2 regions of the Streptomyces sp. NPDC087300 genome follow, and region 2 is predicted to be linked to the other one. Evidence: riboswitches for the same ligand, from Rfam matches in the RefSeq annotation. Region 2 holds a riboswitch; the other holds the start of a gene.
What was found. Region 2 has a riboswitch for cyclic di-AMP ahead of ACIO9J_RS30290 (transglycosylase family protein). Riboswitches for the same ligand answer to the same signal wherever they lie in the genome.
Positions count from the first base shown of each region.

Region 1: it holds a riboswitch for cyclic di-AMP, as region 2 does, so the genes downstream of both, ACIO9J_RS05855 (NlpC/P60 family protein) here and ACIO9J_RS30290 (transglycosylase family protein) in region 2, are expected to answer to the same signal.

Region 1 is NZ_JBIUYI010000002.1:53,047-58,433, reverse strand. Features, by position in the region: gene ACIO9J_RS05860 (ATP-dependent DNA helicase) at 1-1,059, opposite strand, end outside; cyclic di-AMP (ydaO/yuaA leader) riboswitch at 1,416-1,572, shown strand; gene ACIO9J_RS05855 (NlpC/P60 family protein) at 1,580-2,797, shown strand; gene ACIO9J_RS05850 (hypothetical protein) at 2,923-3,276, opposite strand; gene ACIO9J_RS05845 (NlpC/P60 family protein) at 3,621-4,670, shown strand; gene ACIO9J_RS05840 (hypothetical protein) at 4,727-5,362, shown strand.
Region 2 is NZ_JBIUYI010000007.1:444,442-449,828, reverse strand. Features, by position in the region: gene ACIO9J_RS30300 (septum formation initiator family protein) at 1-280, opposite strand, end outside; gene eno (phosphopyruvate hydratase) at 392-1,678, opposite strand; gene ACIO9J_RS30290 (transglycosylase family protein) at 2,002-2,715, opposite strand; cyclic di-AMP (ydaO/yuaA leader) riboswitch at 2,720-2,921, opposite strand; gene ACIO9J_RS30285 (transglycosylase family protein) at 3,116-4,180, opposite strand; gene ACIO9J_RS30280 (cytochrome P450) at 4,356-5,387, opposite strand, start outside.

The DNA of each region.
Region 1 (5,387 bases), on a different contig from region 2:
GTAGTTCTGCTCCAGGAGGATCGTCGTCGCGTCCGTGTAGTCCTCCTCGAACTGGAGGATGTTGCGGATGGTGGCGCCGCGGAAGGCGTAGATCGACTGGTCCGCGTCACCCACCACGCAGAGCTCGCCGGGGTCGTCGCCCTCGCCTCCGGAGGGGCCGACCAGCTCGCGCACCAGGGCGTACTGCGCGTGGTTGGTGTCCTGGTACTCGTCGACCATGACGTGCCGGAAGCGGCGCCTGTAGTGCTCGGCGACGTCGGGGAAGGCGCGCAGGAGGTGGACCGTCGTCATGATCAGGTCGTCGAAGTCCATCGCGTTCGCCTCGCGGAGGCGCGACTGGTACATCGCGTAGGCCTGGGCGAGGGTCTTCTCGAAGCCGTCGGCGGCCTGGCCCGCGAAGTCTTCCTCGTCGATCAGCTCGTTCTTCAGGTTGGAGATCTTGGCGCTGAAGGACTTCGGCGGGAACTTCTTCGGGTCGAGGTCCAGATCGCGGCAGACCAGGGCCATCAGGCGCTTGGAGTCCGCGGCGTCGTAGATCGAGAAGGAGGACGTGAAGCCCAGCTTCTTGTACTCGCGGCGCAGGATGCGGACGCAGGCGCTGTGGAAGGTCGACACCCACATCGCGTTCGCCCGCGGGCCGACGAGCTGCTCGACGCGCTCCTTCATCTCGCCCGCGGCCTTGTTCGTGAAGGTGATCGCGAGGATCTGGCCGGGGTGCACACCGCGCTCGGCGAGGAGGTACGCGATGCGGTGGGTCAGCACGCGGGTCTTGCCGGAACCGGCGCCGGCCACGATGAGCAGCGGGGAGTCCGCGTGCACGACGGCCGCGCGCTGGTTCTCGTTGAGCCCGTCGAGAAGCGCCGCCGGGTCGATGACCGGGCGCGGGGCACCGCCGCGATAGTGCGCGTCCCTGCTCAGGGGCGCGTCGAACTTCCCGTCGAACAGATCATCCGGAATGGGCTCCGGAGTGTTGTCCTCGGGCGGCGGCGGGGGCTCTTCGTCCGCGGCCCGGGAGGGCTGCAGGTCCGCCAGGAAGCTGTCATCAAAGAGGCTGCTCATCGCCTCCCGAGTCTAGGCGGCCCCACTGACAACCCGCCCCGGGTTCCGGCCACCTTCCCCGGCCGAAGGCCCTCCTGCCCCCTGCTGACGGGGATCCCGCCCCTCGGTGACGGCGGGACCACCTCTGGCATCGGCTCGCGAACGCCCTCCGAAGACGGCCCACCGGTCCCTCCCGGTCACGGCCCGCCCGTGGACGATCACATTCCGCCACCGCGCGACATACCCTCATCGGGCGATTCGAAAAGTCACGAAAATGTATCGGGCATATCGAACATCAACCTTCACACGGGCCACACGAGTTGGCTAGCGTGCTGCGCGGGCCGCTCGTACCGCCACCGGCGAACCCCGCCGGGAACGGGTGGCCTACGCCGAGTCCGACGTGTTCGGAGCCGGGGACCCACCAAGACCTTGGGGTGAATCGGTCCCGTACGTAGTACGGGACCGTAGGGCAACCTTCCGAAGCACCCGCCCGAACCCGACAGCTAACCCGGTAGGCGGTCTACGGAAGGAGTCGCCTCTCTTGGCGTCGCACCGCAAACCGCGGAACCGGACGGCCGGCAAACGCACGGCCCCCGCCATCGGCATCACCACGGCCGCCCTCACCTCGGTGGCCCTCCTCTCGCAGAGCGCGCAGGCTGCCCCCTCCGCGCCGACGAAGCCCAGCCTCGAAGAAGTACAGAAGAAGGTCGACGACCTCTACCACCAGGCGGGCGTGGCCACCCAGAAGTACAACTCGGCCAAGGAGAGGACCGACAAGCAGCGCAAGAAGGTCGATCACCTCCTGGACGACGTGGCCAAGCGCACCGAGAAGCTGAACGAGGCCCGCCAGGAGCTCGGCTCCTTCGCCGCCGCGCAGTACCGCACCGGGGCCATCTCCGGGACGGCGACGATGATGCTCGCCGACGACCCGCAGGGCTACTTCGACCAGAACCACCTGTCGGACCGGCTCACCGAACGCCAGAAGAAGGCGGTCGACGACTACCAGACCGAGCAGGTCTCGGCGACGAAGCAGCGCACGAAGGCGGCGAAGAGCCTCAGGACGCTGACCGACTCGCGCGACGACCTCAGGACGAGCAAGCGGACCGTCCAGCAGAAGCTGGGTGAGGCCCGCAAGGTCCTGTCGGAGCTGACCGCCGAGGAGAAGGCCAGGCTCGCCGCGATCGAGCGGAAGAAGGAGCGGGAGGCCAAGCGCAAGGCCGACGAACTGGCCCGCAAGCAGGCCGCGGAGGCGGAGCGCGAGCGCAAGGCGGAGGAAGCGGCGCAGAAGGAGAAGCAGGAGCAGGACGAGGGCCAGGGTTCCGGCGCGGGCTCGGGCAGCGGTTCGGGCTCAGGTTCCGGTTCGGGCTCCGGCTCCGGCTCCGGCTCCGGAAGCACCGACGGCAGTTACGCCACCAAGGCCGCGAAGGTGATCGACTTCGCCGAGGCGCAGATCGGCAAGCCGTACGTCTGGGGCGCCACGGGCCCCGACTCCTACGACTGCTCCGGGCTCACCCAGGACGCGTGGAAGGCCGCCGGGATCTCTCTGCCGCGCACCACGTGGGACCAGGTGAAGGTCGGCACGACGGTGAAGACGGCCGACGCCAAACCGGGTGACCTGGTGTTCTTCTACGACGACATCAGTCACGTAGGGATCTACATCGGCAACGGCAAGATGATCCACGCCCCGAAGCCGGGCGCGAACGTCCGCGTCGAGTCGATCTACTACATGCCGATCCACAGCGTGGTGCGCCCCGCGTGAGGGCCTGACGGCCCGGCGGTCACGGCCTGGTGGTCACGGCCCGACGGCGAAAAGCACCCTCTACGCGCGCGTGGCCCGCATCCTCTCGGGGATGCGGGCCACGCGCGCGTAGAGGTCGGGAGAACTCAGGTCCAGAGCACCGCGATGAAGATGTTCACCACGGTCAGCAGACCGACCGCGCCGAACATCCCCTTGTCGATCTTCTCCTCGTCCCGCTTCACGTAGACCAGCGCGAGGATCACGATCAGCACGGCCATCTTGATGCCGATCTTGAGGTTGTTGACCGGGTTGTCGTCCGCCTGGTTCAGGCCCACCAGGAGGACGCCGGTGACGAGCATGGTCAGCGCGCCGTGCAGCATCGCGGGGCTGAACCGGGCGGTGCCCTGGCCCATCTGCTTCATCTGGGTCAGGAAGCCGCCCAGGAGCGACGCGATGCCGATGATGTGCAGGCCGACGAAGAGATGGATGAGTACGTCCATGAGCCGGAGCCTAACCGGGCGCGTTCCGGCCACTGCGGGCGGTCCCTTACCACCGTCACGCGGACACCCGGGGCACAAGCCGCAGATCGGTCGCACAGCCGTGTGAAGTGGTCCTCCAACAGTGATCGACACGGTCGTCTTCCGTCACCGATCCGTCCACTACTGCCACTTCCGCGCAATCGGACACCAAGCCGTGACGGTCAGGTTTAGCGTCCTCCACCAGGTGACCGGCTCCCCACCGCCGCCCGGACCCGGGGCGGCAGTCGGACACCACCGCCGAGGAACCGGCGGCGGTCCGCTCCCCCTGTGCGGGCCGCCGCCGGACACGTAAGGAGCCCCTCTTCGTGTCAGCGCACCGCAAGCCCAAACAGCGCTCGCTCAGCGGCAACACGGCCCGCACCGCCGTCACCCTCGCCCTCGCGGGAGCCGCGTCGGCGACCGCGTTCGACGGCGTGGGACACGCGGACCCCCGGCTCAGCCCGGCCGAGGTGAAGTCCAAGGTCGACTCGCTCTACCGCGAGGCGGAGATCGCCACCGAGAAGTACAACGGCGCGAAGGAGAAGGCCGACAAGGCCGAGAAGTCCCTCGGAGTGCTGCGCGACGAGGCGGCCCGCAAGACGGACGAGCTCAACTCCGCGCGCGACGAGCTCGGTTCGTACGCCGCCGCCCAGTACCGCGCCGGAGGCGTCGACCCGGCCATGCAGCTGGCCCTCTCCTCCGACCCCGACCAGTTCCTGGAGCGCGCCTCGCTCGCCGACCGCGCCGGCAACCGCCAGGCCGCGACCGTCAGCGACATACGCAAGCAGCTCCAGGAGATCCGCCAGCTGCACTCCGAGGCCGACGACCGTCTTGCCTCCTTCCACGAGCGCCAGGCGGAGCTGAAGAAGCAGAAGAAGACGGTCACCGGAAAGCTCGACGAGGCCAAGCGCCTCCTCGCCCGGCTCACGGGCGACGAGCGCGCCGAGCTGGCGAACCCCGAAGGCGACCGCGCCACCCGCTCAGACGTCCGTGACGCCGCCCTGGGCGGCACGGCCAAGGCTCCCAACGCCCGCGCCGCGGCCGCCGTCTCGTACGCCTACAAGGCGCTCGGCAGCCCCTACGTCTGGGGCGCCACGGGACCGAACGCCTTCGACTGCTCCGGGCTCACCCAGGCCGCCTACCGCTCCGCGGGCGTCTCGCTGCCCCGCACCACCTACGCCCAGATCGCCGCGGGCCAACGGGTTCCACGCTCCGCGCTGCGCCCCGGTGACCTGGTGTTCTTCTACTCCGGCATCAGCCACGTCGGCATCTACGTGGGCCACGGCGAGATGATCCACGCCCCCAACCCGAGCGCTCCCGTGCGGCTCGCGCCCATCGACCAGATGCCGTTCGCGGGCGCCACCCGCGTGGTGTGAGAGGGCCGGTCGGCCAGGTGTGATCCGGCCAGGAAGCCGCGGGTAATGTCGCGTCCATGCCTAGCCGTACGCTGCCGCCGCCCCCGCCACCCGCGCATCTGCGCACCTGGCCCGACCGGCAGACGTTGCTCAACGACCGCGGCATGGCCCTCGACGACCTGCGCAGGCGGTACTTGGGGGTGCACCGGCTCCTGCTGCTGTGGCTGTGCGGCTTCGGCGGCGTCGTCGGCTGGGCGCTCCTGGTGATGCCGTTGCAGTTCATCGACGACAAGGACCCCAGTGGCTTCCTGCTCGGCCCGGTCCTCATGGTGCTCGGCGTGGCGGCGTTCGTTCCTTCGGTGATCGGAGTCGTCATCGGCTTCCGCCACGACCGGCGGATACGGGAACTCACCGACGCCTGGCTCGCGTTGGACAGTCAACCGGCCAGTGACGCCCGGCTGCGCTCCCCCGCCCTCAGCCTCGTCTGGCTGCTGGCCTCCCTCGCCGTCTGCGTGCTCGGCCTCTGGGCGTCCTTCGCCGCGGCCGCGTACGCCGAACCGGGCCGCGACACCTACAGCGACGTCGCCCTCGGCATGGGCACCGGCCTGGTCCTGTGGCTGACGGGCCTCATCGGCGGCACGAAGGCGGCCCGCCACTACCGCTGGGCCCTGCGCAGGCTGGGCCCGGCCCCGAGCGCGGGCGGCCACAGCTAGGGCCTGATCCAAACGACAGGCCCGA
Region 2 (5,387 bases):
TCTCGTCGCGCAGCTTCTCGACGTCCTCCTGGCGCTCGGCCTTCTGCCGGCGCAGGTCGTCGATCTCGGCGCGCTGCGAGACGTACTGCCTTATCGGGTACGCGAGCGCGACGACGAGGGAGCAGAGCACGAGCGCGAGCAGGGCCGCGCGCCCGGTGAGCCGGGAGCGGCGGGCCTGGCGCTTGGTCTGGGAGCGGTAGACCCGCTCGGCGGTCTGCTCGCCGAGCAGCCGCAGGCGGGTCGCGGTGGAGAACCGGTCCTTGGTCCCGGCCTTGGCCATGGTTCCGCCTCCCCAGAGCAGCGCGTAAACGTACGTACGTCCCCGCACACGGTACGGGACCGGGTGCGGGGACGTAGGTAACCCGGCGTTACGACCGGGCCTCGCGCTTGATCAGCCCTTGAAGCGCGGGAAGGCGCTGCGGCCGGCGTAGACGGCCGCGTCGTCGAGGATCTCCTCGATGCGCAGGAGCTGGTTGTACTTGGCGACGCGGTCCGAGCGGGCCGGGGCGCCGGTCTTGATCTGACCGCAGTTCACGGCGACCGCCAGGTCGGCGATGGTGACGTCCTCGGTCTCGCCGGAGCGGTGGGACATCATGCACTTGAAGCCGTTGCGCTGGGCCATCTCTACGGCGTCCAGGGTCTCGGTCAGCGAACCGATCTGGTTGACCTTGACGAGCAGGGCGTTGGCCGAGCCCTCCTCGATGCCGCGGGCCAGGCGCTCCGGGTTGGTGACGAAGAGGTCGTCGCCGACGATCTGGACCTTGTCGCCCAGGCGCTCGGTGATGACGTTCCAGCCGGCCCAGTCGTCCTCGAACAGCGGGTCCTCGATGGAGACCAGCGGGTACGCGGAGACGAGCTCCTCGTAGTACTCGGTCATCTCGGCGGCCGAGCGGGACTTGCCCTCGAACTCGTACTTGCCGTCCTTGTAGAACTCGGACGCGGCGACGTCGAGCGCCAGGCCGATCTGCTCGCCGGGAACGTAACCGGCCTGCTTGATCGCCTCGACGATGAGGTCGAGCGCGGCGCGGTTCGACTCCAGGTTCGGGGCGAAGCCGCCCTCGTCGCCGAGGCCGGTGGACAGACCCTTGGTCTTCAGGACCTTCTTGAGGGTGTGGTAGACCTCGGCGCCCCAGCGCAGGGCCTCGGAGAAGGACTCCGCGCCGATCGGGGCGATCATGAACTCCTGGATGTCCACGTTGGAGTCGGCGTGCGACCCACCGTTCAGGATGTTCATCATCGGGACGGGCAGCAGGTGCGCGTTCGGGCCGCCGAGGTAGCGGAACAGCGGCAGGTCGCTGGCCTCGGAGGCGGCGTGCGCGACGGCGAGCGAGACGCCGAGGATGGCGTTGGCGCCGAGCGAGCCCTTGTTGTCGGTGGCGTCCAGGTCGAACATCGCCTGGTCGATCAGGCGCTGCTCGGTGGCGTCGTAGCCGACGAGCTCCGGGCCGATCTGCTCGATGACGGCGAGGACGGCCTTCTCGACGCCCTTGCCCTGGTAACGGTTGGGGTCACCGTCACGGAGTTCGATGGCCTCGAAAGCACCGGTGGAGGCACCGGACGGAACGGCGGCACGACCCGTGCTGCCGTCGTCGAGGCCGACCTCGACCTCGACCGTGGGGTTGCCTCGGGAGTCCAGGATTTCCCGGGCTACGACGACGTCGATGGACGGCACGAGCATCTCCTTCTGGGATATGACGCATTTACGCGGGGCCGCTTCAGCCCTGCGTCTCACGAGCCTAACGGGCTCCAGGGCTTCGGCCAGCCGACCGCCCGTCCCGTGGGACGGGCCAGGGCCCAAATACCCGGGAAACGGGACGGAAGCCCGTGTTTCTACTGGCCGGTAGCTCGCTAGGGGCGAACACGGAACCGGGCCGGGCCGCGCGGCCGGACCCGGACATGGCCCCGCCCCGGTGCGTACGGGGGATACGCGCACCGGGGCGGGGAGCCCGTGGGGACGGGGGGGTGGCCGTGCGTCCGCCGAGGCACGGCCGGGTGGGGCCGCTACTTCAGGTGGAGCTGCTGGCCCGGGTAGATGAAGTCGGCGTCGTCGATGATGTCGCCGTTGAGCTTGTAGACCTTCTGCCAGCCGCCCTTGACCTTGTGCGACTCGGCGATCTTGGAGAGGGTGTCGCCGGACTCGACCTTGTACTCGCCGTCGCCCTTCTTGACCGTCTTGCCGGTCGGGGTCTCGACGGTCTTCTTCTTGGTCTCGGTCTGCGGCGTGGGCTGCGGCTTCGGCGTGGCCTGCTGCTGCGGGGCGGCCTGCTGCTGCGTCTTCTGCGGCTGCGGCTTGGCCTGCTGCTGCGGGGCCTGCTCCTGCTGGCCGCCGCCACCGTTGTAGGCGGCGCCCGAGAGACCGACGCCACAGCTCGGCCAGGCACCCTTGCCCTGGCCCGCGAGGACCTTCTCGGCGATCTCGATCTGCTGGGCCTTGGAGGCCTTGTCGGCGGTCGGCGCGTACTTGGTACCGCCGTACGCGGCCCAGGTGGACGGCGAGAACTGCACGCCACCCTGGTAGCCGTTGCCGGTGTTGATCGACCAGTTGCCGCCGGACTCGCACTGGGCGACGGCGTCCCACTCGGCGCCGGTGGCGGCAGAGGCGGAGCCCGCGGCCATCAGCGGGGCGGCCACGGCGGCACCGGTGACACCGGCGAGCGTGACGACACGGGTGGCCTTGGACGGACGGCGGTGCTTGCCCTTGCTGGAAAACAGCATGAGTTGATCCCCTCACCGACGCCTGCGAGGTGAGCTGTCGGGTGCGGGCCGATGTGGTTGCCCGGTCGCACTTCTTGAGTGCGACTTAACCCCTAGCCGATTCCGTCCGTCTCCCGGCCTCCCAGCCTCTCGGCTGGTGGCCGCTCAACGGGCGGGCCCGGCACTTACCTTGGGTCCCCCGCTCCTGCCTACGGCGCTCGAAGCGACGACTGTTCCCGTCCGGCCGTTGGCAGGATTCGGCGTACCGACCGGCGGGGCCCACCAGTGGCGAGCGGTGACGACCGTAGACACGCGATCGCCGGAATTTCAAAGACGATCAGGGCTTCTGAGACCCATCTCTCACTCGCGCCAAATCGGACATTCGACGCGAAGGCCCCGCCCGACTCTTCGTCAACTTCCCTTACTTTTCGCCCAAATCGAGGCTCTGACCGGGGAGAATGAGGTCCGGGTCGCCGCCGACGGTCTTCTTGTTCCCGGCGTAGAGCGAGGGCCAGCCGCCGTCGACGCCGAGGTCGTCCGCGATCACCGAGAGGCTGTCGCCGGAGCGGACCGTGTACGTCCCGTCGGCGGTCTTGCCCGAGCGGTCGCCGCCGCGCGAGGCGTGCCGTCCTGTGCGGTCCTCGCCGTCGCCTCCGGAGGGCTGCTCGTCGGCGCGGTCGCCGCGGTGGCGGCCGGGGGCGGAGTCGTCGGAGGGGGCGGTGGAGTCCTCGGATCCGGGCGAAGTGGAGTCCTCGCCTCCGGACTTGCCGGAGTCCTCCGCACCGTCCTTGCCGTCGGCCCCCTTGCCTCTCTCGCCGTCCCCGCCGCTGCCCTTGCCGTCCTTGTCGCTGTTGCCGCCCTTGCCGTCCTTGCCCGACTTGTCGTGATCCTTGTCTCCGGAGGCGTCGTCGGACGCGTCGTCGGAGCCGGACTTACCGTCGGTACCGTCCGCCGGGTCCGCGGAGTCGGAGGGCTTGCCCGAAGGCTTCTCCGAGGGCTTGTCCTTGCCGTCGGACTTGTCCTTGCCTTCGGACTTGTCCTTGCCTTCGGACCCTGCCGGGTCCGAGGGGGGCGTCATCGGGTCACCCGGGTCCACGTCGGCCGCGGCGTCGTCGTCGGTGAGACCCGCGATCGGGGCACAGCTCGGCCAGGCGCCGGGGCCCTTGTCCTCCAGGACCTTCTCGGCGACGGCGATCTGCTGCGACTTGGACGCCTGGTCGGCGCTCGGCGCGTAGTCGAGGCCGCCGTAGCCCTCCCACATGTCCTGGGAGAACTGGATCCCGCCGTAGTACCCGTTGCCCGGGTTGGCGCTCCAGGCGCCGCCGCTCTCGCACTCGGCGAGCTTGTCCCACGTCGCCGTGTCGGCGGCGCTCGCGCTGGTCGCGCCGAGGAGTGGGATGGCGATGGCGGATCCGGTGACTCCTGCCGCGACGATGAGGGCCGGGGCTTGGCGGGGGCGTCGGTGACGACCATTGCCGGAGAGCATGCGGTTGCCTTTCACGGGTGGGGTCTCCCCTGCTCGAGCGGAGCCGAGAGCTTGGGGACTGGTGCGGCGACTGGGGCACCGGGTGCCCGAGTCGACGTGAACGTAGTCGCACTCGAACGCTTGTCACAAGTCGATGCAGCGGAGATCACGTGAAAGTCACAGTCTTGACGGTCCGTCAGTTGCCCGCCGTTTTCTGTGCGGATGTGAACTCCACGGGCAACGTGCGAAGTCCCCGCATGATCAGCCCGCCACGCCACCGCAAATCGGCAGGATCCGCCGCGAGTTGCAGATCGGGAAGTCGCCGCAGGAGTGTCGCGAGGGCGGTCTGGCCCTCCAGACGGGCGAGCGGGGCACCGAGGCAGTAGTGGATTCCGTGCCCGTATCCGAGGTGCTGGTTGTCGCGCCGGGACAGGTCGAGGGTGTCGGGCTCGGCGAACCGCTCGGGGTCGCGGTCGGCGGCGGCGAGCACCACGAGAACGGGGTCGCCCGCGGCGATGTCCTGCCCGCCGACGCTGAGCGCCTCCGTCGCGAACCGCCAGGTGGCGAGCTCGACAGGACCGTCGAAGCGGAGCAATTCCTCCACGCCCGTCTCCAGGAGCGCCGTGTCCCCCTCTTCCAGGGCACGTTGCAGCCGCGCGCGCTGCTCGGGGTGGGTGAGCAGCGCGTACATCCCGTTGCCGATGAGGTTGACGGTCGTCTCGAAGCCGGCGAAGAGCAGGATGAAGGCCATCGCCGCGGCCTCGTTCTCGGTGAGGTGCTCGCCGTGGTCGGAGGCGCGGATCAGGCCGGAGATGAGGTCGTCGCCCGGGTCGAGGCGCTTGCGGTGGATCAGCTCGGCGAGATAGCCGCGCATCTTCTTCACCGACCGGGCGACCCCGCCCCGCGGCCCGCCCCCGTGCCGGATCATCATGCCCGCCCAGTCGCGGAAGTCGTCCTGGTCCTCGCGCGGGACGCCGAGGAGGTCGCAGATGGCGTAGATGGGGAGCGGGAAGGCGAACTCGTGGATGAGGTCGGCGCTCCCCCCTTCCACGAACCGGTCGATGAGCTGGTCCGTCAGCTCCCGCACGCGCGGCTCGAACTCGGCGACGCGGCGCGGCGTGAACGCCTTCGACACGAGGCGCCGAAGCCGGGTGTGGTCCGGCGGGTCGATGTTGAGCAGGTGCGTCATGAGATTGGCACCGCGCTCGCCCGGGATCCCCGTCTTGCT